Regions from separate parts of the Mesorhizobium sp. MC2-1-1 genome, predicted to be linked through region 3. Evidence: predicted binding sites of a transcription regulator. Region 3 holds the regulator's gene; each other region holds the start of a gene.
The links. The regulator PhoB, encoded in region 3, activates phosphate uptake and scavenging genes when phosphate is short. The targets are predictions, from matches to a motif close to TGTCATNNANCTGTCAT.

Region 1 (10,279 bases), 420 kb from region 3:
GGTAAAATTTGAATTAATTTAGAATGATCGCCCGACCTACGCCGCAAGCGCTTGCCCCTTGATTTTTGGCCTCCAAACCTCGATATCGGGCGCAAATCCAGACCAATCCGAATGATGGGAAACGCGATGAGCGACCAGGCAAAAGACGAACGCACGCCCGAAGATTTAGAGGCCACCCAGGCTACGGGCGAGCGTACCGAAGGCGGTGTCGACGGCGACTATGAGGCGCTTGTGCGGCTGCTGAAGGAAAACGAGGAACTGAAGGACCGCGCGCTGCGCGTTGCGGCTGAAATGGAGAATTTGCGCCGACGCACCGCGCGCGACGTGCATGACGCGCGCACTTACGCGGTGGCCAATTTCGCACGCGACATGCTGTCGGTGTCGGACAATCTGCGCCGCGCGCTCGATGCGATTCCGGCCGAGGTGAAGGTATCCGGCGATGCCGGCTTCAAGGCGCTTATCGAGGGCGTCGACCTCACCGAGCGCGCCATGCTGTCGGCGCTGGAACGCCATGGCGTCAAGAAACTCGCGCCCGAAGGCGAGAAGTTCGACCCGAACTTCCATCAGGCGATGTTCGAGGTGCCCAACCCGCAGGTTCCGGCCGGTACCGTCGTCCAGGTGGTGCAGCCGGGCTATTCGATCGGCGAGCGCGTCCTACGGCCGGCGATGGTCGGTGTCGCCAAGGGCGGTCCGAAGGCGGGCGCCGAGGCGAAGGTCGAGCCGGGTCCGGTGAACGAGCAGGCCGAGAGGGATGCGTGACAACGTGGCGGATGGTGAATAGTCAATGGTGAATGGGCTTGGGTGCGTGCTAGGCTAGTTGCCCATTCACCATTTCGCCATTCACCTAAATGAACCCCATCACGTTGCTAGATTACGCCGGCGTCGCCGTCTTCGCGGCGACGGGCGCGCTTGCAGCATCGCGCAAGCAGCTCGACATAATCGGCTTCCTGTTCCTGGCCAGCGTCACCGGCATCGGCGGCGGGACGTTACGCGACGTCATCCTCAACCTGCCCGTGTTCTGGGTCGCCAATAGCGGCTATGTGCTGATCTGCGCGGCCGTCGCGGTGGCGGTGTTCTTCAGCGCCCACCGGGTCGAATCCCGCTACAAGCTGCTGCTTTGGCTCGATGCGGTCGGCCTTGCCGCCTTCGCGGTGATGGGCGCGGCCAAGGGGCTGGCGATCACCGGCTCGCCCGTCGTGTCGGTCATCATGGGCGTTCTGACGGCGACCTTCGGCGGCATATTGCGCGACCTGCTTGCCGGCGAGCCCTCGGTGCTGCTCAGGCCCGAAATCTACGTCACGGCCGCCCTTGCCGGCGCCGCCATTTTCACCCTTGGCGACCTTGCCGGCCTGTCGGCTCTGGCGTCCAGCCTGCTCGGCTTCGCGGGCGCATTGGTGGTGCGCGGCGGGGCGCTCAAATTCGGTTGGTCATTCGCCGCCTACAAGAGCCGCCCGGGGCGCAGGCCTGAAGATATTCCGTGAGAGGGAGCAGGGAATAGTCAGCGATATGGTTCCTACCACTCACGCAGCGAAACGCTGGCCCTCGCCACCATAATAGTTGACGTAGCGAGCGCCGATCTCCTTGACCGGCATGACGACGAAGACGTCGACCGTCGAGAATTCGTGATCGATGACGCAGCCGTCGCCGATGCGGGCGCCGACGCGCAGGTAACCCTTGACCAGCGGCGGCATGGCCGCGATCGCCGCCTTGGCGTTCACCGCCTCGATAGGCATCAGGTCCATTGCACAGTAGCGTCCCGGAACAGCGCGGACATCCCAGGCTGAGTTCGTGCGGCAGTGATGGGCGAGATAGGTCAGCGCCTCGGCATGCGCCGCCGGTACGACGCCATGGAAGGAGGCGCAGCCCGTCATAACGCCGATGCTGTAGTGGTTGATGTAGGCCCAGATGCCCTGCCAGAGCGCCTCGATGGTGCGCTTCGAGCGGTATTCCGGCAGAACGCAGGAGCGGCCGAGCTCGAGGAAGCGCTGGCCTGGATGCCGCGCGATCAGCTTGGTCAGCTCGAACTCGCCCTCGGAATAGAATCCGCCGGCGGCCGCTGCGATCTCTTGCCGAAGCAAGCGGTAGGTGCCGACGATGCGGCGGTGCTCGGGACCGGGAAGGGAAGTATCCAACACCAGAAGGTGATCGCAGAGCGGATCGAAACGGTCGGCGTCGCGCCGGTCCTGCGCCTGGAACAGATCCTTCCTTGCGCCAAGCTCGTCATAGAATACCCGATAGCGGACTTCCTGGGCTGCTGCGATCTCAGCCTCGTTGCGGGCGAGCCGCACTTCGAGGTTGCCGATCCGGCCCAGTGGAGCACCGTTTGCGACGGCGTCGGCGGTCCGGGCAGCGAGCAGGGCGCCGCCAGCGTTCGGCCGAGTGTCACATTCAGGCATGACTGTATGCACGAGTGATTCTCCTTCGAGCCATCCCTCTTGGCACGGGGATACGGTCTAGGTGCAACAGGATTGTGACAGTACCGTGATACGGCCTAGCGGGCAATACTTTGTCGGCTGGACAATACCCTCAACCGGCTATCTTACAGCCGCGAAAGTCAGGCACCCCAAGGTTTTCGGGGGGTAAAAATTTGATCAGGCGGCAACCTGGCCCTCAACCGCCTGGACGAGTACGTCCGGGTCGAGCGGCTTGGTCACGAAGCCGCTGGCCCCGTGGGCGAGCACGGCATGCCGGGTCTTTTCCTGGCTGTCGGCCGAAAGCACCATGATCGGGATCGGCGGCATCGCCAGGGACTCCTCATGGCGACGGATGGCGGCGATCGCATCCAGTCCGTCCATGACGGGCATATGCAGGTCCATCAACACCACATCAAAGCGGGATTTGAGGCCGGCATCGGTAACAGCCTCGACCGCAGCCTTGCCGTTGCCGACGATCTTGACGCGATGCCCCGCCTTGATCAGCGTGGCGCGGGCGAGCATGGCGTTGATATCATTGTCCTCGGCGATCAGTACAGACAGGCCCCGGTCGCGCCTGCGCACCGAGGAGGCGCCTCGCGGCTCCGGCCGCGGCTGCGCCAGCACGCTGCCATGGCTGGTCAGCAGCACCCGCAAAAGGGTCTCGCCGCGCACCGGCCTGGCCAGGAAGGTGGCGTAGCCGCTGGCCCGGAACTCGCCGAGCATGCCACGGTCCGTCGGCGCGATCAGGGTGATGGCTTCACAATCGGCAAACCCTGAGTCGCGCAGTCGCTTGAGCAGCCTTCCGTCGCTGCTTTCGAGCGCGGCGTCGATCAGGAGCACGTTGCAGCCGGCAGCGAACGGTGCGGCCTGGCTCGGTGTCGCCGCCGCCTCGACCATGCCGCCATGGGCTCGGATCGTGCGGGCGATGGCATCTGCCTCGATGGCGTTCTTCGACACGATAACCGCTCGCCGGTCGGCAAGGATGTTGTCCCGGTGCGGCGGCGGCTCGGTCGCCGCGACCGACGGTATCTCGAGCACGAATTCGGATTCCTCGCCAAGCCGGCTCGAGACCGAGATCGTGCCGCCCATCGCCGTAGCAAGCCGCTTGGAGATGGCAAGGCCGAGGCCGGCGCCCCCATGCACCCTGGTTGAGGTGCCATCCGATTGTTCAAACTCCTCGAAGATGCGCTCCATGTCCTCTTCCCGCAGCCCGGGGCCGGTGTCGGAGACCGTGAAGCGGATCCGGTCGCTGGTCTCGGTGCGGGCGCGCGCCACGGTGAGCAGCACGCCGCCCGTGTCGGTGAACTTCACCGCGTTGCCAATGAGGTTGAGCAGCACCTGGCGCACGCGGCCGGGATCGGCCGTGATCATCTGCGGCACGTCGGGTTCGACATGGCAGCCGAGGCCGATGTTCTTGGCGAAGGCCCTCGCGGCCAGAAGCTCGATGATGTTGTCGGCGATCTCGCGCAAGGAAGTCGGCTGCGGCTCGGGCTCGAAGCGGCCGGCCTCGATCTTGGAATAGTCAAGCAGGTCCTCGATGAGGGCGAGCAGCGCGCTGGCCGAGGTGGAGACCGCGCCGACATAGGTGCGCTGTTCGGGCGACAGGTCGGTATCGGCAAGCAGCTTCGCCATGCCCATGATGCCGTTCATCGGCGTGCGGATCTCGTGACTGACAGTGGCGAGGAATCGCGACTTGGCCTGGCTGGCATATTCGGCCCGCTCGCGCGCGGTGATCAGCGAGGATTCGGCGCGCTTGCGGGCGGTGATGTCGCGGGCGATCGCCCGGTGCGAAACGGCGCCCGTGTCCTTGTCGCGCACCGACAATTCGATCCAGGAGAACCAGCGCGGCCCGTTCTGCGTGCGGATTGCGACATCGGTGGAGCTCAGGCACTCATGATCGGAGAAAGCGGCGTCGGGAACGATGCCGACATCGATGCCGAGATCGGACAAGGTCTTGCCGGCGAGATCGCGCGGGTCGATCTCGACAAGCGAGGCAAAGACGCTGTTGGCATAGACGATATGGCCATCGCGGTCGCGATGGACGACGAGGTCACCGAGCGCGTCGATCAGGCCGCGGAAGCGCTCCTCGCTCTCTTGCATCTCCCACATGCGGTCGGCGAGGGTCTCGATCTCGGCGCGGCTGCGCGCGGCGGTCTCGTCGAGCAGCGCCGCGGTGCGCTGCTCGTCGCGACGGCTGCGCAGATGCATGGCAAGGCCGGCTAGGGCAACCGCGGCGAGGCCGACGGTGACGATGATCGGCGCCCCGGTAAGATGCGCCAACCCGGCCATGACGGCGATGGCGACGATTGTCAGGAACGGCAGGCCGTCGTGACTGGCGGCAGGCAGTTCTGGAGCCAGCGGCGGCGCGACGAGCACTCGCCGCTTGGGCGCATCGGGGACGGGCCCGTCAGCGCCGGCGGCTTGGCTGTCCTGTTTGACGTCGGAGTCCGCGATCATGCGGCAACCATGCCAGACAGAAATTATGGAAGACTGGGACGAATCGTTCGATTTTTAGCGAACGCGCGGATTACGGTCGCTCGTCCACGCGGACGAAGCCGGAGATCCGCTAGATCGCTCCTGCTACATATCGACGACGACCCGGCCCCTGACCTTGCCCTCGACGATGTCGCGCGCGGCGGCGACAATGCCGTCGAAACCGATCGTGCGCGACAATTTCGACAGCTTTCCGAGGTCGAGGTCGGCGGCGATGCGGCGCCATGCTTCGAGCCGGACCGGCTTCGGCGCCATCACGGAATCGATGCCTAGCAGCGAGACGCCACGCAGGATGAAGGGCGCCACGCTGGAAGGCAGGTCCATGCCGCCGGCCAGGCCGCAGGCGGCGATCGCGCCGCCATAGGAGGTCATCGACAGCACATTGGCCAAGGTATGGCTGCCGACCGAATCGACGCCGCCGGCCCAGCGCTCCTTGGCGAGCGGCTTCGCCGGCTGGCTGAGCTCCTCGCGCGAGATCACCTCCGCCGCGCCGAGGTCGATCAGATATGGGCTTTCGGCGTTGCGGCCGGTCGAGGCGATGACATGGTAGCCGAGGCTTGAGAGAATCGAGACCGCGACCGAGCCAACGCCGCCGGCGGCCCCGGTCACCACCACCGGTCCGCGGCCCGGCACGATGCCGTGACGCTCGAGCGCCATGACGGAGAGCATTGCCGTATAGCCTGCAGTGCCGACAGCCATCGCGTCATGCGCGCTCATGCCCTCGGGCAGCAGGACCAGCCAGTCGCCCTTGACTCGGGCGCGGCCGGCATAGGCGCCGTAATGCGTCTCGCCGACACCCCAACCATTGAGGATGACCTTGTCTCCCTTGCGCCAGTCGGCATGCGAGGAGGATATCACGGTGCCGGCGAAATCGATGCCTGGAACCAGCGGCCAGCGGCGCACGACCGGCGCCTTGCCGGTGATGGCGAGCCCGTCCTTGTAGTTCACCGTGGTCGCCTCTACGGCGACGGTGACATCGCCTTCCATCAGATCCGCTTCGGTGAGGTCGACCACATCGACCGACTGCTTCTTGTCCGCATCGCGCGAAACGAGGATGGCTTTGAAGGTTTCTGACACGTTTTTCTCCTCGGTTCTGGCTGTCGGAAAAGTCTGCGGTTTCAACCGCGCGAGGTCAATTACCTGGGTCCTGGGGCTTCGCCTCGCGGCCCCAGCCGATCAGCTCGTCCAGGACGACAAGCGCCGCGCCGACCGAAATGAAGGCATCGGCGAGATTGAACACCGCGAAGGACCAGACAGGCGTGTGGAACAAGATGTAGTCGATGACGTGGCCGTAGACGGCGCGGTCGATGAGGTTGCCGAGCGCGCCGCCGATGATCAGCGCAAAGCCGGCGCGAGCGACGACATGGCCGGCCGGCGTGCGCGTGGCAAGGTAGAGCACGAAGGCGACGACGAGCACGGCGACGACGACCAGGCCGGTATCGCCGAACGACTGGAACATCGAGAAGGCGATGCCGGTGTTGTAGGTGCGGAACAGCGCCAGGAAAGGCAGAAGGTCGACCTTCTCCTGAAAGGCGAGACCATTTTCGACCAACTGCTTGATCCACTGGTCGATCGCAATGGCGATGACGACCAGCACGACGTAAGGGGACCAGGATTTCACTTAGGTTTCCTCATCGCGGGTCTGTGGCGGGGTCGAGCTTCAACGCGCTGCGCCGGATCTCGAACAACATCACGCCGGTGGCGACGGCCAGATTGAGCGAATCGGCCCGGCCGGCCTGGGGGATCCTTAGCAGCCGGTCGCAGCTTTCGGCGAGGTTGTCCGGCAGGCCCTGCTGCTCGTTGCCCATCAGCAGCAACACCGGGCCCCTGGAGAAATCGACGGAGCGATAGTCGACCGCGCCCTTGAGATGCGTTCCAGCGACGAGACCAGAAAAATCGCGCCGCCAGGCGAGGAAGGCTTGCTCGCTCGCCCTGGCGACGGGCACGGCGAAGATCGAGCCCATCGTCGCGCGCACCGTTTCCAGCGAGAACGGATCGGTGGTGTCGCCTACCAGGATGACTCCCTTGGCGCCGACGGCGTCGACAGTGCGGATCACTGTGCCGAGATTGCCGGGGTCGCGTACCCGATCGAGCGCAACCCAGACGTCGCCGTCCCTGGCGCGGATGTCCTTCAACGGCACGGTCTGCTGCGCAAAGACGCCGACCACCATTTGCGGGTTCTCACGGCGGGTGATTGTCGCGAGCACCTTTTCGGAGACTTCCAAAACAGTGCCGCCGGCGGCGACGGTCCGCGCGGCGACCTTCTCGACGGCCGCGTTGCCGCGGCCCGCCTTGGCGAAGACCAAGGTCCTGATCGACCAGCCGAGATCGAGGGCGTCAATGACCAGCTTCAGGCCTTCGGCCATGAACGCGTTCTGCTGGTCGCGGAACTTCTTCAGCGCCAGCGCCTTGATGTCCTTGACCAGGGGATTGGCAAGACTGGTGACTTCCTTGACCTGCCCGACAGGGCGAGCGCCGTTATGTGCCGTCATTTCAAGCCACCCAGCGCGAGAACAGCGAGGTCGACAGCGCCCGGCCGGCGGATTTCTCGCGAATGATCAGTTCGCCGGATTCGACCGTGCCGCCCATCCCGGCGAAGGTATCGCGCATCAGCGCGTGGATGGCGAAGAAGGAGGCGCGGATCGAATAGGCGGTGAGAACGACGGCCAACGGCTTTGGCGTCAGGATCGAGCGGCAGAGGTCGGTGAGGCCGGGCAGGTCCTCGAACAATTGCCAGACCTCGCCCTTGGGGCCGCGGCCATAGGCCGGCGGGTCGAAGAGCACGATGTCGTAGCGGCTGCCGCGGCGTTCCTCGCGTTCGGCGAATTTGACGGCGTCCTCGACGATCCAGCGGATAGGCTTGTCGGCAAGTCCGGCCATTTCCTGGTTCTCGCGCGCCCAACCGATCGCCTTCTTCGAGGCATCGACATGGGTGACCTCGGCGCCGGCACGGGCCGCCACCAGCGAGGCCAGGCCGGTATATCCAAACAGGTTGAGCACCTTGACCGGGCGCCTGGCCGCCGCGATCAGCCCCGCCATATGGTCCCAGTGCGAGGCCTGCTCGGGAAAGACGCCGACATGGCGGAACGAGGTGAAGCGGCCGAGATAGTCGATGCCGTCATGCTTCAGCGGCCAGGTTTCGCCGAGCGGCGCCTTCGGGAAGCGCCAGCGGCCCATGCCTTCCTCGTCTGTGTCGCCGGTGAAGATCGCGTCGGCGCGCTCCCATTCCTTCGCGGGAAGGGCTCGCTGCCAGATCGCCTGACCCTCGGGGCGCACGATGCGGTAGGGGCCATATTGCTCCAGCTTCTCGCCGGCACCGCTGTCCAGCAGCGCGTAGTCGGCGTTGGGCGCGACCTCGAGGATCAGTGGCAGGCGCTCGGCCGGCAGCGCCCCCTCGCGGCGCCCAAGCACGCGCGGCGCGGGTTTCGGTTCCTGCCGGTCCGCTGGTTTCTTTTCATACCGCTCGGCAGGTTTGGCCGGGGGTCGTCCAGCCGGATGCGCTTCGCGCTGGCGGGCCGGCTCAGCCCTTGCGGGTTGCTGACGGCCGTCGCGGCGTTTGTCGCGAAAAGATTTCAAGAACGGGCTTCTCCGGCGGTTCGGCCTGCTTCTGCCACAGCTCAACCCACCGGCGCAACAAACGGTGCGCTATGCCAGAGCAAACCCTTCAGGCTTGCCAGATTGGCAGGCTTGCTCTATGGGGACACCTTTCTTGGTTTCTGGAACGGGAGCGACAGATGACGAACATCTTCACCGCGCGCCCCTTGAGGGTTCCGGCGTAAAGCAGCCTTTGCTGCTTCGACGCCGGTCGACTGACGCCTGCGGCGTCGGATACCTGACCGCATTTCCAGAAGTGTTCCATCATGGGCAATTCATTCGGGGCCACCGGCCCCTCTTCGTCTTGCGCTGCCGAGCCAGCGCAAATCCGACATTATTTCTCGTCGCAAAGCTGGATCGAGGGCGCCGCGCTCGAACAGCTGAAAGCCGTCGCCGCGCTGCCAGGCGTGATCACGGTCGCGGCCTTTCCGGATCTGCATCCCGGCAAATACGGGCCAACCGGGATCGCCGTCCTGTCGCAACGACTGCACCCGCAGCTCATCGGCAACGATATCGGCTGCGGCATGTCGCTGTTTCACCTCGACATGCCGCAGCGCAAGCTCAGGGTCGATCGGGCGGTCGAGCGCATGGGCGAGATCGAGGCGCAGGACTGTTTCGATCCGCAAGCCGAGCTGGCCGCTTCGGGTCTGGCCGGCGATCTGTTTCCGGGAGCGCTGGGCACGATCGGCGGCGGCAATCATTTCTGCGAGCTACAGGCCGTCGAACAGCTGATCGGCGCCGAGAACGCGGAAGCTCTCGACCGCCAGGGCCTGTACCTGCTCGTCCACTCAGGCTCGCGCGGACTGGGAGCGCGGGTGTTCGGCGAGGTCGATCATCGGGCCGCGCTCGCGGCCGGACTTGATCCGGCATCGGAAGCGGGAAAGGCGTGGCTCGGCCAGCACGACATTTGCGTTGCCTGGGCGTCGCTCAACCGAAGCATGATCGCGGAGCGGGCGGCGAGCGCATTGCGTTGCGAGGCGAAACTTGTCGTCGACGTGCCGCACAATCTGGTGCGTCGGCAGGGTGGCGGCTTCGTCCACCATAAGGGCTCCGCGGCGGTCGAGACGGGAACCCTCGCGCCGATCGCCGGCTCGCGCGCCAGCCTCAGCTATGTGGTCCGCGCGCTGGACGGTACCGGCCCTTCGTTGGGCGGCATCTCGCATGGCGCCGGCCGCAAATACGATCGCGCGACCATGCATGGCCGTGTCGGGCGCAACAGGTCGGAACGCGAGGCCCTGCTCCGCAACGCCTGGGGCGGGCAACTGATCTGTGGCGACCGCGACCTGGTCATCGAGGAGGCGGCAACGGCCTACAAGGATGCGGGGCAGGTCGTGGGAGACCTTGCCGACGCCGGCCTTGTCTTGCCGCTGGCGGCGATGAAGCCGCTGGTGACCTACAAGAAGGCGGTCGACGGCAGCGTCGACCGCACGCGAGCAAAACCGGGTCGCGGCGAACGTGGACATGGCACGGGAGGTCGCCATGAGCGCGGTTGATCTGCTCGTCACCGCCGGCAGCGGCCCCGTCGAGTGCCGAATCGCACTGACAGCCCTGGTTCGCATCATCGAGGAGGACTGCGGCCGGCGCGGCTTGCCGGTAGAAGTCACGTTCGGCCATGCACCCGACCGGCACGGTGCGAAATCGGCGCTGATCAGCCTGGAAGGCCAGGGCGCGAATGCCCTGGCCACCGAGTATTGCGGGTCGGTGAAGTTCATCTTCAAAAGCCCGGTGCGGCTGGGCCACAAGCGGCAGAACTGGTTTGTCGGGGTGAAACGGGTGGA
Region 2 (10,279 bases), 1.4 Mb from region 3:
GAAGACCGCAAGACCTACGGCCTCAACCTCATCGACCACATCAAGCACAATGTGACCTTGGCCAACCTGGGCGGCGTCTCCAGCCGCGGCGTCATCGACGACATGCGCGAGATGAGCGTGGCCAACGACTACCGCAAGAAGACCAATATCCGCGCCTCCAGCGTCTACCAGCTGACCGGAAACCTGTCGGGCGGCAACCAGCAGAAGGTGGTGCTGTCGAAGTGGCTGTTCGCCGATCCGGAAGTTCTGATCCTGGACGAGCCGACCCGCGGCATCGACGTCGGCGCCAAGTACGAAATCTATACGATCATCGCGCGCCTCGCCGCCGAAGGTAAGGCGATCATCGTCATATCGTCGGAAATGCCTGAGCTGCTCGGCATCTCCGACCGCATCTACGTGATGAACGAAGGGCGTATCGTAGGCGAAATGGCGGCAAGCGACGCGAGCCAGGAAAAAATCATGCGCGCCATCGTTCGGGGAGAAGGAAAAGCATCATGAGCACGGAAAGCGCTCCCGCGCCGCAGAGCGGCGTCGCCGAGGACGTCAAGCAGGGACAGCGCGTCGCCGTCTCGGCATTGGCGACGAACCTGCGCGAATATGGCCTGATCATCGCGCTGATCGTCATCATGCTGTTCTTCCAGTACACGACGTCGGGAACGCTGTTCAAACCGGTCAACCTCTCCAACCTGGTGCAGCAGAACTCGTTCATCATCGTGATGGCGCTCGGCATGCTCTTGGTGATCGTCGCCGGCTATATCGACCTCAGCGTGGGATCGGTCGCCGGCTTCATCGGCGCGCTGGCGGCGATGATGATGGTCATCTGGCCACTCGGGATATTCTCGAATCCGCTGGTGGTCTCGATCGTCTGCCTGATCGTGGGAGCGCTGATCGGCGCCGCGCAAGGCTACTGGATCGCCTATCATAAGATACCGAGCTTCATCGTGACGCTCGCCGGCATGCTGATCTTCCGCGGCATCTGCCAGGCGCTGCTTGGCGGCGGCTCCTCGGTCGGCCCGCTCCCGGACAGCTTCAAGGCGCTGAGCTCCGGCTTCATCCCGGACGTGATCGGCCCGCTGACGCTGATTCCGCCGACGGTGAACGCCGCCGGCAAGACTATCATAGGCAGCGGGCTTACGCTGCACATGACGACGGTCGTGCTCGGCGTGATTGCCGTACTCGCCTACGCCTATTTCGGGCTGAGGACCCGGCGCAGGCGCGAACGGCATGGCTATGAGGCCGAGCCTTTCCTGTTGTTCGTCATCAAGACGCTGGTCGGCAGCGCGCTGGCGCTGTTCCTGGTCTTCCAGTTCGCGAGCTACAGGGGCTTGCCGGTCGTGCTCCTGGTGATGGGCGTGCTGATCTCGCTGTTCGTGTTCGTGACCAAGCGCATGACCATCGGCCGCCGCATCTACGCCATGGGCGGCAACGCCAAGGCCGCGCAGCTATCGGGCATCAACACCGAAAGACTGACGCTGCTCGTCTTCGTCAACATGGGCGTGCTGTCGGCGCTTGGCGGCCTGATCATCGCGGCGCGTCTCGGTCAGGCCGTGCCCGCGGCGGGTCTGGGCAGCGAGCTCGACGTGATCGCGGCAGTCTTCATCGGCGGCGCCTCGGCGATGGGCGGCGTCGGCCAGGTGATAGGCGCCGTGGTCGGCGGCTTCATCATGGGCGTGATGAACAACGGCATGTCGATCATGGGCGTCAATGTGGACTGGCAACAGGTGGTCAAGGGCCTTGTGCTGCTCGGCGCCGTCATCTTCGACGTCTACAACAAGAACAAGGCCTAGTGCATGTTGCCCAAAAGTGCCTGGCGGTTTTGGGGAAACGACATGCATCAAGACAACGGCCAAGGCCGGAAGCGGATTTAAGGAGGCATACGGGTTCTAGATCGCGGAGCTGCCGGCAGACCCGTCGGCGCAAGAAGTCCAGGCAAGGACCAGACTCGCGAGCGCAATCCGGACGAAGAATTTCAACCGTGGCTTGGATTTCTCCACGCCGCGCTGGTCGAGGTTTGCTTGCGAGGCGGCCTCGACCAGTCAAGATGAGAGAGGGTTCAACATGCTGATCTCCCAGATCCTCGACGACGCCGAGACCATCCGCGTCGTCGCCCGCAACGGTGGCGGCAAGACCAAGGTCATCAACGGCGCGCGCAGCGTCTATTCGCTGGCAATGGAGGCCGCGCGGACAGGCACCGGGCTCGAAGCGCTGATCGAGCGCAAGGGCTATGGCGAGACGGTCGACCTCGATGCCGCCTACAAGAGGGGCAGGCTGGTGTCGCCCATCAACCATCCCGATCCGGCGCATCTGCATCTCACCGGCACCGGTCTCACGCATCTCGGCTCCGCGGCGACGCGCGATTCCATGCATAAGAAGCTCAGCGAGGGCGGCGAGGAGGAACTCACCGATTCCATGAAGATGTTCCGCATGGGCCTCGAAGGCGGCAAGCCCGCCAAGGGCGAGGTCGGGGTGCAGCCCGAATGGTTCTACAAGGGCAACGGCACGATGGCAGTGGCGCCGGGCGCGCCGCTGGTGTCGCCGGCCTTCGCGCAGGATGGCGGCGAGGAGCCCGAGATCGCCGGCATCTACGTCATTGGCGACGACGGCGCGCCGTTCCGTGTCGGCTTCACGCTGTCCAACGAATTTTCCGACCATGTGACCGAGCGGGTGAACTATCTGTTCCTCGCCCATTCCAAGTTGCGCAACGCCTCGTTCGGACCTGAAATCCTGATCGGCGACCTTCCTGCCGATGTCAGGGGCTCATCACGCATCTGGCGCGACGGCAAGCTGCTTTGGGAAAAGCCGTTCCTGTCCGGCGAAGCGAACATGTCGCACACCATCGCCAATCTCGAACACCACCACTTCAAATATTCGGCCTTCCGCCAGCCGGGCGACGTGCATGTGCATATGTTCGGCACCGCTACATTGTCCTTCGCCGACGGCATCAGGACCGAAGCCGGCGACGTGTTCGAGATCGAGGCCAAGGATTTCGGCTTGCCGTTGCGCAACCCGCTGGAGATCGAAAAGCCGGTGAAGGTGACGGTGAAGGCGCTCTAGAACGGACAGGGCTGGATGGACCGAAAGCGGATCGGCTTTGCGTTGATGGGCCTTGGCCTTGCCTTCGTCTTTATGTCCTCCACCGCCTATGGCGCAGCCAAATGCAGTCCGGTCTCCTACCGCCAAGCCCGATCGGCGATGACGAGCCGGCTTATGGCCACCGGTTATTCCAAACCGCAAGTGGGCTTCCTGATGCGCAACACGGATCGCATGACATCGGCGCTGCAGGCCAGCGGGCTCAACGACAAGGCCAAGGCTTGCGGCATCGACTCCGCGCGAGCTTACGTCCTCGCATGCCTCGACAAGCAACTGTTCCCTTTGCAGTCCGGCACAAGCGCCTCGCTAGACGACGAGAGCCAAACAAGGGGATTTTGGGGCAGAAAGCGCCTGACCGTACGCGAACTGCTGTTCATCGGCGAGTTCTATGGCTGTCTTGGCGCTGCGAAAGCATATCTATTTCGCGGCTAACGCCAGCGAGGCTGAGCTGTCGCAATCACCGCGCCGTACGGAAATGCTTGGAGAGCTTCAAGCCCTGCGCCTGATAGTTCGAGCCGAGATCGGTGCCGTAAAGCGCCTGTGGGCGCTTCAGCATATGCTCGTAGACGAGGCGGCCGACGATCTGGCCGTGATCAAGGATGAAGGGCACTTCGTGGCTGCGCACTTCGAGCACGGCGCGGCTGCCGCTGCCGCCGGCTGCGGAGTGACCGAATCCCGGATCGAAGAAGCCGGCATAATGGACGCGGAACTCGCCGACCATCGGGTCGAAGGGCGTCATCTCGGCGGCATAGAGCGGCGGCACATGCACGGCCTCGCGGCTGACCAGAATGTAGAACTCGTCCGGGTCGAGCACCAACTCGCCGGCGCCGCTCTTGTAGATCGGCTCCCAGAAATCGACGACATCCTGCGCGGCGCGCTTGTCGACGTCGACCAGGCCGGTGTGGTGCTTGCCGCGATAACCGACAAGCCCGTCCTTGTCGCCGTCGAGGTCGATGGAAAGCGCGATGCCGCCGCCGGAAATGTTGGGCGGCTCGGTGGCGACCAGCATCTCGGCGCGGTGAAGATCGCGTAGCTCGTTCTCCGAGAGCACCGCATTGCCGATGCGGAAACGGATCTGCGACAGGCGCGAGCCGGCGCGCACCACGATCGGGAAGGTGCGAGGGCTGACTTCGAGGTAGAGGGGACCGTGATAGCCGGCGGCGATCTTGTCGAACTCATGGCCGCGGTCGGTCATCACCCGCGTGAAAATATCGAGACGGCCGGTGGAGCTCTTAGGGTTGGCCGAGGCGGAAACCCCGGCGGGCAGCGCCAAGCTTTCAAGCAGCGGCACGATATAGACGCAGCCGGTTTCCAGCACCGCGCCCCCGGCGAGGTCGATCTCGTGCAGCTTCAGCCGCTCGAGCTTGTCGGCGACCAGATGATCGGGCCCCGGCAGGAAGGAAGCGCGCACGCGATAGGCCCTGTCGCCGAGCCTGAGATCGAGGCTGGCCGGCTGGATCTGGTCGGCGTCCGGCGCGCGCGGCGACTTCAGCGCTTTCGCCTTGAACAGCGCCGCGATCTCCTGATCCGGAAGAATGCCTGTCTGCCGCAAAGGCTGGCTCCATCGAGGCCGGTCTCTTTGTGGCAGGTTCTTGCCGCAAAACCGCTGGACACTTTTGCGGAACCTGCCTGGTACAAACCTCTTAATGAAGCCGGCAATTGACGCAAGCGCCGCGCGGGTCTAAAGGGTCGTTATCCCGTGGTGATTTGGCCGGTCGGCTTGCAGCCACGTTAAACAAGTCGCTAAAGGACCGTCGAGCCGCAAGGCTATATGGACCGGTTGCGACTTCGCGGCCGGTTTTTTTGTGTCTGGAAGCAGGGCTATGAGCATCAAGAAGCGCAACTGGAAACCTCAGACGGCACTCGTGCACAGCGGAACGCTGCGTTCCCAATTTGGCGAGACGGCCGAGGCGATGTACCTCACGCAGGGCTATGTCTACGAGACGGCGCAGGCCGCGGAGGCCCGCTTCAAGGGCGAGGAGCCCGGCTTCATCTATTCGCGCTACGCCAATCCGACCGTCGACATGTTCGAAAAGCGCATGTGCGCGCTGGAGGGCGCCGAGGATGCCCGCGCCACGGCCTCCGGCATGGCCGCCGTTTCCGCCGCATTGCTCTGCAGCGTCAAGGCCGGCGACCATATCGTCGCCGCGCGCGCCCTGTTCGGCTCCTGCCGGTGGATTGTCGAGACGCTGGCGCCGCGCTACGGCATCCAGGCGACGCTGGTGGACGGGCGAGACATTGCAAACTGGGAGAGGGCGGTCAGGCCGAACACCAAGCTGTTCTTCCTGGAAAGCCCGACCAACCCGACGCTGGAGGTGGTCGACATCGCCGCGGTCGCCAGGCTCGCCAATTCGATCGGGGCGCGCGTGATCGTCGACAACGTCTTCGCCACGCCGCTGCAACAGAAGCCCTTGCAACTCGGCGCCCATATCGTCGTCTATTCGGCAACCAAGCACATAGACGGCCAGGGCCGCTGCCTCGGCGGCGTCATCCTCTCCGACAAGAAATGGATCGACGAGAACCTGCACGACTATTTCCGCCACACCGGGCCGAGCCTGTCGCCCTTCAATGCCTGGACGATGTTGAAGGGCCTGGAAACGCTGCCGCTGCGCGTGCGCCAGCAGACCGAGAGCGCCGGCAAGATCGCCGATTTGCTGGCCGGCAGGCCGGAGATCGCCCGCGTCATCTATCCTGGCCGCGCCGACCACCCGCAGGCCGATATCGTCAAGAAGCAGATGTCCGGGGGCTCGACGCTGATCTGCCTCGAGGTGAAGGGCGGCAAGCAGGCGGCATTCGCCTTCCAGAACGCGCTCGATATCGTGCTGATCTCAAACAATCTCGGCGACGCCAAGAGCCTGATCACCCATCCGGCGACGACGACGCACAAGAACCTGAGCGACGAGGCGCGGGCAGAGCTTGGCATCGGGCCCGGCACGCTCAGGCTCTCCGTCGGCCTTGAGGACACGGACGATCTGCTGGAGGACGTCGAACAGGCGCTGAAGGCGGCGAGATAGCGGACGCCACAAGGAAGGGACAGCGTGGGTGCCGTTCAGGCGCCTTCTTCCAGCTCGGTCATCGCCTTGGTGCGGATGGTCATGGCATTGCCGCGCCAATCGACCGCGCCTCCCAGCCATCCCCGCACCCAGATGGCGGGCAGCATGACGTCGCGCACGATCATCGCGGTCACGCTGAGCGGCGACAGATACCAGCCTTTTGCCCAGGCGAGCAGGCATTCCGGCAGATAGGCGACGACCAGCACGCAGAGCGCCGCCGTGGGCAGGCTGACACCGGCGCTCGCCGCCGCGACCAGGCCAAGCAGCAGCGGCAATGCCGCGCCGGTCAGGATCTCCGGTGCGAAGAACAGCGGGAAGGTGACGCGGCGCAGCCTTGCCCAGCGCGCCTGGCGCGACCAGATCTCACCGAGCCGGCGCTGGCCGAGCGGCTGCTCGAACGGCGAGGCGACGAGATTGACCTTGAGACCGAGTCCGTTGACCAGCTTGGTCGCCGCCGCATCCTCGGCGATCTCGGCGGCCAAGGCATGGATGCCGCCATTGGCATCCAGCATCGGCTTGTTCCACAACATGCTCTTGCCCTGGGCGAAACCGAGGCCGAGGGCCTCGCCGGCATACTGCCAGCGCGCCTGCAGCGTGTTGAGGAAGGCACATTCGACCTCGGCCCAGAAACCGTCCGGCCGAGAGCCGATCGGCGTCGAGCAGACGAGGCCGGTATCCGGGCGCCATGCCGCCATCATCTGCTGGACGTAGTTCGCCGGCATCAGCACGTTGGAATCGGCGAGGATCGCCCAATCGTAGCGCGCCGCCTGCCATCCCTTGACGCAATTGTTGAGCTTGGGATTGGCGCTGATGCGATCGTCGCCGACCAGAAGCCGCGCCGGAACCTTGGGGTTGAGCGCGATCGCCGTATCGATGAGCTTCGCCACCGGGTCTTCGGCATGCGCAACGCAAAAGATCAGTTCATAGCGCGGCCAATCGAGCGAGAAGGCGCGCCGCAGCGTCTCTTCCGTGAACGGCTCGACGCCGCGCGACGGCACGATGATCGAAACCGGCGGCCGCAGGCCGGAGGGGGGCGCAACGACACGCCGCTTCTTAAGCCGCGACGAGGCGAGCAGGATGCTGGCGAGATTGGCGAGAAGAAGGGCTGACGAACCCAAGGCGGCTGCGATAGTCAGTTCCATTGAGATATGGTCACTCCCGGCAGAGAGTTTCACCGTTTCGGCGAAACGGCGAACCACTCTATCTCTTTGTTTTCACGCAATTGCGGACGGAAAACCGTTTACACTTTTCCTGGATGCTCTGGGCCGAACGCGGCCGTTTGATCAGTCGACGGAGCGCCCGAGTCGCCCGGCATGGCCTGTGCACACCAACATTGTCGTGTGTCACTTAAATGACATTGTTTTTCGGCACGTGCGGCAAAGGCTGGCGGTATGACCGGCGCCTCGCGTGATAACAGCGAAGCGCCGCGCATATTCCACGCGGCGGCAACCGGAGTAGCCCATGTATCGCGCAGTGACGCGCAACATCGAAGTGCTGGTCAGGCCGTTCTATCTGGAGGATAGAGTCCGACCCCTCCGAGAACCGCTACGTCTGGGGCTATCAGGTGACGATCGACAACCGCTCCGACGAGTTCGTCCAGCTTTTGTCGCGCTACTGGCACATTACCGACGGCCAGGGCCGTGTCGAGGAGGTGCGCGGCGCCGGCGTCGTCGGCGACCAGCCGGAGCTCAACCCCGGGGATAGCTATCAATACACATCAGGCTGCCCGCTCTCGACATCCTCGGGCATCATGGTCGGCCATTACACGATGCGCAACGGCCGCGGCGAGACCTTCGATATCGCCATTCCAGCCTTCTCGCTCGACATGCCGGGGACAAGGCGGACGGTGAATTAAGAACTCGAGTTCCTCGAATTAAGAACTCGAGTTCCTCTCCCCCTCAAAGCGGGGGAGAGGAAGGGGACCTTCTCAATTCACGAACTCGGCCGGGTCGAAGTCGTATTGCGTCGAGCAGAACTCGCAGGCGACATGGATGCCACCCTCCTCTGTCGACTCCTTGATCTCCTCGGCCGAAAAGCCCTCGAGGATGCCGCGGATCTTCTCGCGCGAGCAGGAGCACCGGTCGTCGACCGGCACGCCGCGGAAGACGCGCACGCCGTGCTCGTGGAAGAGCCGGTAAAGCAGCCGCTCGGCGCCCACAGTCGGATCGATCAGTTCCGTCTGCTCGATCGTGCCGAGCAGCGCCAGCAATTCCTGCCAGGAATTGTCGGCCGGCTGGTCGGTCACCTCGCGGTCGTCGCCGTCACCCCCAGAAATATCGGGAATGCGCATGCGCTCCGGCGCCTGCGGCAGGAACTGCGCCAGGATGCCGCCGGCCCGCCATTGCTCACGCGCTCCGCCTGGACCTGGCGTGACCAGCTTGGCGACCGACATCCTGATATCCGTCGGGATCTGCTCCGATTGGCGGAAATAGGTGCGAGCGGCATCCTCCAGGGAAGTGCCGTCGAGCTGGACGATGCCCTGATAGCGCTGCGTGTGTGCGCCCTGGTCGATGGTCAAGGCCAGCACACCGTTGCCGAGCAGCGCCTGCTGCGAGGTCTCGCTGGCGTCGATCAGGGCCTGCAGCCGGTCGGCATCGAAGCGCGCATAGGCGCGCAATGCATGCGGTGTCGTGAAATCAGCCACCAGCATGTCGACCGGGCCATCGGTGCGGGTCTGCAGGATGAACTTGCCTTCGAACTTCAGCGAGGTGCCGAGCAGGACGGTGAGCACGCAGGCTTCCGCCAGCAGGCGGGCGACGGGCTCGGGATAATTGTGGCGGCTCAAAATAGCGTCGAGCATCGTCCCGAGCTGCACGGTGCGGCCGCGCACATCGAGCGGCGCTACCTCGTAAGGCACGACATGATCGTCGCCGGCGAAGCCGAATTCACCGAGTTGGGGTTTATGCTCAGCCAAGGTCTGGGTTTCCAACATGACAAAACTCCGGGGCGCAGCCATGCAACCCGATGAGCCGCATGCGTCCAAGCGCGTTCAATTTACGTGATGGCCCGCAAATAGGCATCACATATCCCCGGATCAAGTCGACACTCCCCGGTACCAGTCGGCGCCAGTCGTGTCGGATCAAGCGCCCAGGCACCAGGCCAGCACAGCCTTCTGGGCGTGCAGCCGGTTCTCGGCCTCGTCGAAGACCACCGAATGCGGCCCGTCGATTACTTCGTCGGTGACTTCCTCGCCGCGATGCGCCGGCAGGCAGTGCATAAACAAGGCGTCGGACTTGGCCTTGGCCATAAGCGCAGCGTTGACCTGATAGGGCAGGAAGACGTTGTGACCGCGGGCGCGGTGCTCCTGGCCCATAGAGACCCAGCTGTCGGTGACCACGCAATCGGCCTGGTCGACCGCTTCCTCAGCGGAACGCGCGAACCTGACCTTCCCGCCATTGGCCTTCGACCAGTCGACATATTTCTCGAAGGGCTCGCTGCCCTCCGGCACCGCGACATTGACGTTGAAACGGAACCGCGCCGAGGCTTCCAGGAGCGAGTGCAGCACATTGTTGCCGTCGCCGGTCCAGGCAAAGGTCTTGCCGGCCACCGGGCCGCGATGCTCCTCGAAGGTCATGATGTCGGCCATGATCTGGCAGGGATGCGTGTCGTCGGTCAGCCCGTTGATGACAGGAACCGTTGCATTCTCCGTCAGCTCGATCAGCCGGTCATGCGAGGTGGTGCGGATCATGATGGCGTCGACATAGCGCGACAGCACTTTTGCCGTGTCGGCGATGGTTTCGGAACGTCCGAGCTGCATCTCGGTGCCGGTCAGCACGACCGTCTCGCCGCCGAGCTGGCGCATCCCGACATCGAAGGACACGCGGGTGCGCGTCGACGGCTTGTCGAAGATCATGGCCAGCACCTTGCCATCGAGCGGTTTGGAACGCTCGCCGGCCTTGAGCCTGGTCTTTCGCGCCATCGCGTCGTCCAGCATGATGCGCAGGTCGCCCGCGGAAACGGCGGACAGGTCGGTGAAGTGGCGGACACTCATCGGCAGGTTTCCAGAAACTATTTCGCGGCTTCGGCCGCTATCGCGTCGGTCAGGCCCTTGGCGCCGCTACGGATGCGCTTCAGCGCCTCGCCGATCTCCTCGTCGGTGACGGTGAGCGGCGGCAGGAGACGGATGACGTTGTCGC
Region 3 (10,279 bases):
TAGAAGCTATCCGCCAAGGGCGGAAACACAAATCTTTTGAGAGAACGCCTCGGGCTTGAAGCAATCCCGGGAAAAATGCGTAGCGGTTTTCCGTCCGGGATCGCGGAGACAAGGAACAGGAGCGGTTCATTGAACCGCTCCTGCCCGCGGCGCATGGATTTTGATCGAAAGTCGGCAGAGCGTCAGTTGCAGACCTTGACGCTGCCGGCGGCAACGCCCGCGCAGACCTCATCCTTCTTGATCCAGCCGGCGTCGATGACGACGTTCAGATTGTCCTTGGTGATCGCGATCGGGGTCAGGAACAGCGACTTGACCGTGTTGCCGCCCGGCGTCGTGAAGTCCTTGGCCCCGGCGATGTCGCCCATCTTCTTGCCGTCGGCGAGCTGCGATGCGATCTCGGCGGCGTTCTTGCCGAGCTCGCGCGCATCCTTCCACACCGACACGGTCTGCGTGCCGAGCGCGATGCGGTTAAGCGCCGCGTGGTCGCCGTCCTGGCCGGAGACCGGGACCGTGCCCGCCAGCCCTTGCGCCGTCAGCGCAGCGACGACGCCGCCGGCGGTGCCGTCATTGGCTGCCACGACCGCGTCGACCTTGTTGTCGTTGGCGGTCAGGAACTGCTCCATGTTCTTCTGCGCGTTGGCGGGCAGCCAGCCGTCGGTATAGGCCTCACCGACATTCTTGATCTTGCCGCTGTCGATGGCTTCCTTCAGCACTTCCATCGAGCCGGAGAACAGGAAATCCGCGTTCGGATCGGCGCCAGAGCCCTTGATGAAGACGTAATTGCCTTCCGGCTTCACCTTGAACACCTCGCGGGCCTGCATGCGGCCGACTTCCTTGTTGTCGAAGGTCAGGTAGAACACGTCCTTGTTCTCGATCAGGCGGTCATAGCCAACGACCGGAATGCCTTCGTCCAGGGCCTTCTGCACAGCCGGCCCGATAGCCGAGGCGTCCTGCGCCAGGATGATCAGCGCGTTGGCGCCTTGCGAGATCAGGCTTTCGACGTCGGTCAGCTGCTTGCCCGGGTTGGACTGCGCATCGGCCGAAATATACTTGTCGCCGGCGGCCTCGATGGCAGCCTTCATCGCCGCTTCGTCGGTCTTCCAGCGCTCTTCCTGGAAATTCGACCACGAGACGCCGATCACCTTGCCCTTCGCCTCGGCGACCGACGCCAGCGTCAGCGACATGGCAACGCCCGCCAGGATGGCGGCTGCGAATTTCTTCATGATATCCTCCCTGCGCCCTCGGCGGCGCGACCCAGACTGGTCCGAAGACCGGCAAAGAGGCTTTTTTTCGAGCCTCAAAAAAATAGTGGTGCAGCAAAACGGCCCTGTCAACCGGGATTCTGATGGCTTTTGATGTGTCCCGGGATTTTTTCGACATTCGCAATAAATAATGACATGGGCTTTGGCTTCTGCCACTATCCATAGCGTGTCGGCGACAGGCCAAGGCATCATCACAAGGCCGCGACGACCCGGGAGGACGTGCGAGAGATGTCGGTCGGAATCCGCCACGACGACTTGCGCCGGCGCAATCGCGCCATGGTGATTGCGGCCGTGCGTCGCGCCGGCCAGCCGTCCCGCACGGAGATTGCCGCCACCACCGGGCTCAGCCACTCGACCATTTCGGCGATCTCCGCCGATCTGATCCAGGAGGGCATTCTCGCGGAAAGCAAGGCCAGCGAGCCGACGGCTTTGCGACGCGGTCGGCCGCAGATCGGTCTCGCGCTCAACCCCGAAGCCGCCGCGGTGCTGACGGTGGTGCTGTCGCTCAACTTCCTCTCCGTCGCCGTCATCGACTATGCCGGCCAGGTCATCGCCGAGGAGCAGCGCCGACTCGACACGCTGACATTGCCGCGCGACGAACTGATCGGCGAATGCGTCGCCATCGTCAGGCGCCGGCTGGAGGATTCCGACCTCGATGTCGGCAGCGTCGCCCGCATTGCCATGGGCATTCAGGGCATCGCCGATTCCCAAGCGCGCGCCATGCTGTGGTCGCCGATCACGCCACTGACGGACATTCCCTTCGCCGACATACTGGAGGCGGAGTTCGGCATCCCGGCCACGATGGAAAACGATTGCAACATGATGGCGGTGGCGCTCCAATGGCGCGATCCCGAGCGCTATCGCGACAATTTCATCGCGATCCTGCTCTCACACGGTATCGGCATGGGCCTGGTGCTGAAGGGCGAGCTTTTCATGGGCACGCATTCCTCCGGCGGCGAGTTCGGCCACATGATCCACCGGCCGGGCGGGGCGCTTTGCCGCTGCGGCCGCCGCGGCTGCGTCGAGGCCTATGCCGGCAATTATGCGATCTGGCGCAGCGCCATGGGAATAAGCGAGGATGCAACGCCGACCGACGTCGGCGACGCCGACATGCGGGCGCTGGCGGCAAAGGCCCGGCAGGAGAACGGCTTGGAGCGCGAGGCCTATCGCCGCGCAGGCGAGGCGCTTGGCTTCGGTCTTGGCAGCCTGTTCGCCCTCATCGACCCGGCGCCCGTCGCGATGGTCGGCGTCAGCGCGGCCGCCTTCGACCTGATCGAGCCGGCGCTGAGGGAGGCGATCGCCCAGACCGCCGGCGGCCAGCACTCGAAATCGATCTCCTTCGACACCGAGCCGAACGAACTGCCACTGATCCGCGAAGGCTGCGCCATGCGCGCTCTGACCTTCGTCGACCAGGAGATTTTCGCGCCGGGCGTCCAGGCGAGAGCGGGCAAGCACGTTGCATAGTGGCGAGTGCAAGCGCCGAGATACGTATCCCTAGTCCTCCCGGATCGCGTAGCCCGCCCCACGGATGGTGCGGATGACATCCGGCATGCGGCCATTGTTGACGGCCTTGCGCAGGCGCCCGACATGGACGTCCACAGTGCGCTCGTCGATATAGATCGTCTCGCCCCAGACATTGTCGAGCAGCTGGCTGCGCGAGAACACGCGGCCGGGATGGCGCATCATGAATTCGAGCAGGCGGAACTCGGTCGGGCCGAGCCTGATCTCGCTCTTCTTGCGGTAAACGCGGTGCGATTCACGGTCGAGCACGATGTCGCCGACCTTGAGCACGCTGGACAGCACCTCCGGCTTGGCGCGGCGCAGCAATGCCTTGACGCGCGCCATGAACTCCGGCGTCGAGAACGGCTTGACCAGATAGTCGTCGGCGCCGGTGGACAGGCCGCGCACGCGGTCGCTTTCCTCGCCGCGAGCCGTCAGCATGATGATCGGCAGCCGCTCGGTCTCGGGCCGCATCCTGAGACGCCGGCAAAGCTCGATGCCGGAAACGGCCGGCACCATCCAGTCGAGCACGAGCAGGTCGGGAACGTTTTCCTGAAGGCGGATTTCGGCCTCGTCGCCGCGGGTGACCACTTCCACCTGGTAGCCCTCGGATTCGAGATTGTAGCGGAGCAGCACCCCCAGCGGCTCCTCGTCTTCCACCACCATGATTCGTGGCGCGATCATCGGGGTAACCTTTTCCGTCAGACAGCCGGCGCCGACATTGCCGTCTCGTCCTGCTTCGGACGGTTCGCGGGCAATTGCGTGCCGGTCAGCACATAATAGGCGTTCTCGGCGATGTTGGTCACATGGTCGCCGATACGCTCGAGATTCTTGGCGCAGAACAGAAGATGCGTGCAAGCGGTGATGTTGCGCGGGTCTTCCATCATGTAGGTCAAGAGCTCGCGGAAGACCGAGGTGTATTTGACGTCGATGCGTTCATCGTCGTTGCGCAGCTTGGCGAGCGCCGAGGCATCGCCGACCATGTATTCCTGGATCACGCCCTGGACCTGGATCAGCACCATCTGCGCCATGGAATCGATAGAATGCGTGAGATCGCGCGGCGCGGCGGCGACGCCGACCGAGCCGACGCGCTTGGCGATGTTCTTGGCAAGATCGCCGATGCGCTCGAGGTCGCCCGCCATGCGGATCGAGCCGACCACGTTGCGCAGGTCGTCCGCCATCGGCTGCCGCTTGGCGATCAGTGTGATGGCGCGGTCGTCGAGCTCGCGCTGGCGCGCGTCCATGATGGCGTCGTCGGAGACGACGCGCTGCGCCAGCGCATTGTCGCTTTCGAGCAGCGCCCGGGTCGAGCCGCCGACCATGGAGCCGGCGAGATCGCCCATGTCGTTGATGAGCCGGCTGATCTGCCTCAGATCCTCGTCGAAGGAGGCGACGGTATGTTCGGCCATGATGTTGTCCTCGTATGAACTCAGCCGAAGCGGCCGGTGATGTAGTCCTGCGTGCGCTTCTCGCGGGGCGAGGTGAAGATCTTCTCGGTCCGGTCGAACTCGACCAGTTCGCCGAGATACATGAACGCCGTCTGCCGCGACACGCGCGCCGCCTGCTGCATGTTGTGGGTGACGATGACGATCGTGTAATCGGCCTGCAATTCGTCGATCAGCTCTTCGATCTTGGCCGTCGACAGCGGATCCAGCGCCGAGGCCGGCTCGTCAAGCAGGATCACCTCGGGCTTCACCGCGACGGTGCGGGCGATGCACAGGCGCTGCTGCTGGCCGCCGGAGAGGCTGAGGCCGCTGGCGTTGAGCTTGTCCTTTACCTCGGTCCAGAGCGCGGCGCGCTTCAGCGCCTGTTCGACGCGATTGTCCATCTCGGCCTTGCTGATCTTCTCGTAGAGCCTGACGCCGAAGGCGATGTTCTCGTAGATCGACATCGGGAACGGCGTCGGCTTCTGGAACACCATGCCGATCTTCGTGCGCAGCAGATTCAGGTCCTGCGAGCGGTCGAGGATGTTCTTGCCGTCGAGCAGCACCTGGCCCTCGGCGGTCTGTTTCGGATAGAGCTCGTAGATGCGGTTCAGCACGCGCAGCAGCGTCGACTTCCCGCAGCCCGACGGGCCGATGAAGGCGGTCACGCTGCGCTCGGGCAGGGACAGGTTTATGTCCTTCAGCGCCTTCGACTGGCCATAGTAGAAGTTGAGGTTCTTGACCTCGATCTTGGCCTTCTCGACGATCGTGTCGGGTGTATTCAGGTCGGTGGACAACATCGGTTTCATCTGTCCTCTCTGCGTCCGGTCAGGCTGCGGGCGATGACGCTCAACCCGAGAACCGTCAGGGTTATTATGAGTGCGCCCGTCCAGGCCAGTTGCTGCCATTCCTCGTAAGGGCTGAGAGCGAACTGGAAGATGGTAACCGGCAGGCTGGCCATCGGGGCATTGAGATTGCTCGACCAGAACTGGTTGTTGAGCGCGGTGAAGAGAAGCGGCGCCGTCTCGCCGGAGATGCGAGCGATCGCCAGCAATATGCCGGTGACGATACCGGACAAGGCCGCGCGATAGGCGACGGAACGGATCACCACCCAGCGCGGCGCGCCGATGGCGGTCCCCGCCTCGCGCAGCGCGTTGGGCACGAGGTTGAGCATGTCCTCGGTGGTGCGCACCACGACGGGGATCACCAGGATGGACAATGCGACGGCGCCGGCGATCGCCGAGAAGTGCCCCATCGGCCGGACCATCAGTTCATAGACGAACAGGCCGATGATGATCGAGGGCGCCGACAACAGGATGTCGTTGATGAAACGCACCACCGTGGTGAGTTTCGAGAAGCGACCATACTCGGCCATGTAAGTGCCGGCCAGAACGCCGATCGGCGTGCCGACGACGATGCCGATGACGGTCATCACGATGCTGCCGTAGATGGCGTTGAGCAGGCCGCCGGCGTCGCCGGGCGGCGGCGTCATCTCGGTGAAGACCGAGGGTGAGATGCCGGAAACGCCCTTGTAGATCAGCGCGCCGAGGATCAGCGCCAGCCAGGCAAGGCCGATGCCGGCGGCAATGACGCAGAGCGCCATCATCACGGCGTTCTTGCGCTTGCGTCTCTGATGAAGCGACATAGCTACCGACATCGGTCAGGCTCCCGTGCGGCTATCGATGCGCAACAGCATGTAGCGCGCGATGGCGAGGATGATGAAGGTGATGATGAAGAGGATCAGACCAAGCGACACCAGCGAGGATGTGTAGAGGTTGCCGTCGGCCTCGGTGAACTCGTTCGCTATCGTTGCCGAGATCGTCGTTCCCGGCGCGAACAGCGAGGCACTGATGCGATGCGCGTTGCCGATGACGAAGGTGACGGCCATGGTCTCGCCCAGCGCGCGCCCCAGTCCGAGCATCACGCCGCCCATGATGCCGACGCGCGTATAGGGGATGGTCACGCGCCGGGTCACTTCCCAAGTCGTGCAGCCGATGCCGTATGCCGATTCCTTCAGCACCGCCGGCACCGTGTCGAACACGTCCTTGGTGATCGAGGTGATGAAGGGCAGCACCATGATGGCCAGGATCAGCGACGAGGTCAGCAGGCCGATGCCGTAGGGAGGGCCGGCGAACAGGCTGTCGAGTCCGGGGATACCCTTGAAGAGCCAGATGACGAACGGCTGGATCGTCGTCTGCAGGAACGGCGCAAAGACGAACAGACCCCAGATGCCGTAGATGATCGAGGGAATGCCGGCGAGCAGTTCGACCGCAATGCCGATCGGACGCCGCAGTGGACGCGGGCAGAGCTCGGTCAGGAAGACGGCGATGCCGATGCCGATCGGCACGGCGATGACGATGGCTATGGTCGAGGTGACGATGGTGCCGTAGATGGGCGCCAAAGCGCCGAAATTCTCGGTGACCGGATTCCAGGACTCGGTCGTCAGGAAGGATATGCCGAACTTCGACAGCGCTTCCCATGATCCGGCGATCAGCGAGATGGCTACCCCGCCAAGCAGAACAAGCACGAGGATGGCGGAAGCGCGCGTAGCCGCCCGGAAGACCATGTCGGTTAAGGCGAAGCGGCGCACTGTCGCTTCCCTGGCCCGCATTGCGGACGATGTCGCGGCTTCGGAAACGGCAGTCATCTAGCCCCTCGCATTTCGAAAGAGACGGGAGGGCGCCAGAGACGCCCTCCCCATTCGCTGAGAATTACATGCCGGAGTAGAGCGGCTTGCCGTTCGCGTCGACGATGTCCTTGCCCCACATTTCCTCGACGCTCTTCACGACGGCGTCGGGCATCGGGACATAGTCCAGGCTCGCTGCCATCTCATCGCCCTTGGCGTAGGACCAGGCGAAGAACTTGAGCGCCTCGCTGGTGGCGGCGGCATCATCGGGCTTCTTGTAAACCAGAATCCAGGTGGCCGACGTCATCGGCCAGGTTTCGGCGCCCGGCTGGTTGGCAAGGATGACGCCGTAGCCCGGCTTCGAGCTCCAGTCGGCATTGGCCGCGGCGGCCGAGAATGCCGCCGCCGTCGGCTCGACCTTCTTGCCGTCCTTGTTGATCAGGTCGGTGTAGGTCAGCTTGTTCTGCTTGGCATAGGCGTATTCGACATAGCCGATCGCGCCGCCGGTCTGCGAAACGTTGTTGGCGACGCCTTCATTGCCCTTGGCGCCGATGCCCACCGGCCACTCGAGCGCGGTGTTGACGCCGACCTTCGACTTCCAGTCGGCGCTGACGTCTGCCAGGTAGTAGCTGAAGTTGAACGTGGTGCCCGAGCCGTCGGAACGGTGGACGACAGCGATCGCCTGGTCGGGCAGCTTGACGTCGGGGTTGAGCTTCTTGATCGCCGCGTCGTTCCAGTTGGTGATCTTGCCGGCGAAGATGTCGGCCAGCGTCGGTCCGTCGAGCACCAGTTCGCCCGGCTTGACGCCCTCGAGGTTGACGACCGGAACGATGCCGCCCATCACCATCGGGAACTGTGCAAGCCCGGTGGAGTCGAGGTCCTCGCCCTTCAGCGGCGCGTCGGAAGCGCCGAAGGTCACCGTCTTGGCCTTGATCTGCTTGATGCCGCCGCCGGAGCCGATCGACTGGTAGTTGAGACCGATGCCGGTCTCCTTCTTGTAGGCGTCGGCCCACTTCGCGTAGATCGGATAGGGGAAGGTGGCGCCGGCGCCGGAAATGTCGGCTGCCATCGCGGCGGAGATGCTAAGGGTAGATGCCGCAGCCATTGCAATCGCAACGGCCGCCGAGCGGATGAAATGTCTCATGTGGCCTGCTCCTGTTCGGAAGATGGTCTCTCGGCACCCGTTGTATCGGCGCCCGGTCAGGGCAATAGCCTTCGATTATTACAGTCACATGACAGTTTCGTGTCAGCCCGGTAACGCCTGGACGGGGATGCTTGGGGAGGTCTTCGGCGGCCTCTACGGACCGGCCGGAGTTTGCCGTGGGAATCAGCGACTTGCCTGGCTTTTGAAGCAAAATTTATCCCGGCGGCCGGATCGCGGCCGCCGGGAAATAAAATCCGGACGAGAGCGCGTTGCCTTTATGCCAGAGCGGATCATGGCACGGCCGTCGCCGAAAACAGGTCCGTTGGGGTAGAGTCGACGCTGTTTCTTGTTGGCGGTCGCTGCTCCCGCCCGTAACCGAAGCGGAATCAATATGATGATTGTCAGAGCTTGGCGTTTGTTTTGATATGGCGCGATCGCGCCATACGCATACGTAAGCACCTTTTGCCCGCCGGCGATTTCGCCCGGTCAGCGCATCAAGGACGGCGCGCGGCGGCTGGACCCGGCAGTCTCGCCGTAGTCCTCCATCCCAATGGCCGGCGATCGACCCGCCGCTGAACTCCTCTAGCCGGCGTTGCGCCGGACTTCCGCGTCGGCGCCCAGCCAGCGCTCGAGCTTTTCGAGCAGCGCCCGCGGACTGATCGGCTTCGGCAGATAGTCGTCCATGCCGGCCTCCAGGCAGCGCTCGCGGTCGCCTTTGAGCGCATGCGCGGTGACGCCGACGATCGGCACATGCGTGCCCATGTCCTCCTCCATGCGGCGAATGGCGCCCGTCGCCTCCAGCCCGCTCATCTCCGGCATCGAGACATCCATCAGGATCATGCGCGGATTGAGCTTGCCGAACGCATCGAGCGCCTTGCGGCCGTTGGCGACGATCTCGAAGCGGTAATCGGTCTCTCCGAGAATCTGGGTGAATACCATCTGGTTCACTTCATTGTCCTCGGCGACGAGGATATCGAGCCCGCGCACCGCGTCGGCCGGGCGCGCACGCACGGGCGGCGGCTGCAGCATGGCGCGGTCTGGCGCCGCCGTCGCGGCCTGCTGTGCGTCAGGGCGGCCTGCCGGCTGTGGATGCACGGCAGTGCTGCTTTGGCGATGGCGCTGGATGGTCGCGACGAGCGTTTCCAGGAGGATCGAGGAGCGCGCCGGCTTGATCAGCTGCGCGTCGATGCCGAGGTCGCGATAGGTGGTGTTGGAAAGCGACTGGTCGACCGACGTCAGCATGATGATGGGGGTATGCGCCAGGCCCGTCGTGCCGCGCACGATGCGCGCCATCTCGGCGCCGGTCATGCCGGGCATCTGGTAGTCGAGCACGACGCAATCGACCGGCACGCCATAGGCGGCGGCGGCGATCAGCACCTTCAGCCCCTCGGCGCCGCTTTCGGCCGCGCAGGAATCGAACATCCACGACGCCATCTGCTCGCTCAGGATCGAGCGGTTGACGGCATTGTCGTCAACGATGAGCACGCGGGCGCCGGTGACGTCGACCGGCATGATGCGCTGGCCAACCTGCTCGGCCCTGGGCAGCGTCACTGTAAACCAGAAGGTCGAACCCTTGCCTTCGGCGCTGTCGACGCCGATCTCGCCGCCCATCATCTCGACCAGTCGCGAGGTGATGGCAAGACCAAGCCCGGTGCCTTCATGCCGTCTTGTCGAGGAGGCGTCGACCTGGCTGAATTTCTCGAACACCAGCTTCAGCTTGTCCTGCGCAATGCCGATGCCGGTATCGGTGACCGAGATGGTAAGCCGTGTTCCGGCCGGAACCCGCTCGCCCGCGACGTCGACCAGCACATGGCCCTCGTCGGTGAACTTCACCGCGTTGCCGAGCAGGTTGGTGACGATCTGCCTGACGCGGCCGACATCGCCTACGAACTGCCCGTCAAGCCCCGGCTGAACGCGGACGATGAGTTCCAGGTCCTTTTCCTTTGCGCGCGTCGAGACCAGCGTCGCCACGTCCTCGATCGCCTCGGTCAGATTGAACGGCGCCGGGTCGAGCACCAGTTGGCCGGCATCGATCTTGGAGAAATCGAGAATGTCGTTGATGATGGTGAGCAGCGCGTTACCGGATTTGACGATGATGTCGGTGAACGTCTTCTGCTTCGGATCGAGGTCCGACTTTGCCAGCAGCTCCGCCATCCCCAGGACCCCGTTCATAGGCGTCCGGATCTCGTGGCTCATATTGGCGAGGAATTCCGACTTGGCCCTGTCGGCGAGCACGGCCCGCCGCCGCGCCTCGCCGAGCTCGGCCTCGCGCTGCTTGAGTTCGGTGATGTCGGTGGTGGAGCCGATGAGATAGAGCGAGCCA

Region 1: olsB (l-ornithine N(alpha)-acyltransferase) is a predicted target of PhoB. The motif match lies at 2,460-2,476, and genes of this name have one in related genera.
Region 2: ACR64R_RS26555 (ceramide glucosyltransferase) is a predicted target of PhoB. The motif match lies at 7,484-7,500, and genes of this name have one in related genera.

What each region holds. Positions count from the first base shown of each region.
Region 1 covers NZ_CP195205.1:3,540,972-3,551,250, reverse strand. Annotated here, with positions in the region: gene grpE (nucleotide exchange factor GrpE) at 127-759, shown strand; gene ACR64R_RS17575 (trimeric intracellular cation channel family protein) at 849-1,481, shown strand; gene olsB (l-ornithine N(alpha)-acyltransferase) at 1,521-2,396, opposite strand; gene ACR64R_RS17565 (ATP-binding protein) at 2,592-4,871, opposite strand; gene acuI (acrylyl-CoA reductase (NADPH)) at 4,995-5,984, opposite strand; gene lspA (signal peptidase II) at 6,040-6,528, opposite strand; gene ACR64R_RS17550 (TrmH family RNA methyltransferase) at 6,539-7,399, opposite strand; gene ACR64R_RS17545 (RsmD family RNA methyltransferase) at 7,401-8,483, opposite strand; gene ACR64R_RS17540 (RNA ligase RtcB family protein) at 8,768-9,994, shown strand; gene prfH (peptide chain release factor H) at 9,981-10,279, shown strand, end outside.
Region 2 covers NZ_CP195205.1:5,380,603-5,390,881, forward strand. Annotated here, with positions in the region: gene mmsA (multiple monosaccharide ABC transporter ATP-binding protein) at 1-498, shown strand, start outside; gene mmsB (multiple monosaccharide ABC transporter permease) at 495-1,787, shown strand; gene araD1 (AraD1 family protein) at 2,059-3,054, shown strand; gene ACR64R_RS26540 (hypothetical protein) at 3,208-3,522, shown strand; gene ACR64R_RS26545 (2'-deoxycytidine 5'-triphosphate deaminase) at 3,548-4,642, opposite strand; SAM riboswitch at 4,780-4,857, shown strand; gene ACR64R_RS26550 (O-succinylhomoserine sulfhydrylase) at 4,914-6,104, shown strand; gene ACR64R_RS26555 (ceramide glucosyltransferase) at 6,140-7,285, opposite strand; partial or broken gene apaG (Co2+/Mg2+ efflux protein ApaG) at 7,605-7,998, shown strand; gene ACR64R_RS26565 (Hsp33 family molecular chaperone) at 8,071-9,099, opposite strand; gene argF (ornithine carbamoyltransferase) at 9,223-10,134, opposite strand; gene ACR64R_RS26575 (acetylornithine transaminase) at 10,152-10,279, opposite strand, start outside.
Region 3 covers NZ_CP195205.1:3,963,238-3,973,516, forward strand. Annotated here, with positions in the region: gene xylF (D-xylose ABC transporter substrate-binding protein) at 183-1,223, opposite strand; gene ACR64R_RS19615 (ROK family protein) at 1,491-2,726, shown strand; gene phoB (phosphate regulon transcriptional regulator PhoB) at 2,757-3,446, opposite strand; gene phoU (phosphate signaling complex protein PhoU) at 3,464-4,171, opposite strand; gene pstB (phosphate ABC transporter ATP-binding protein PstB) at 4,192-4,995, opposite strand; gene pstA (phosphate ABC transporter permease PstA) at 4,992-5,843, opposite strand; gene pstC (phosphate ABC transporter permease subunit PstC) at 5,847-6,833, opposite strand; gene pstS (phosphate ABC transporter substrate-binding protein PstS) at 6,898-7,956, opposite strand; gene ACR64R_RS19650 (response regulator) at 8,539-10,279, opposite strand, start outside.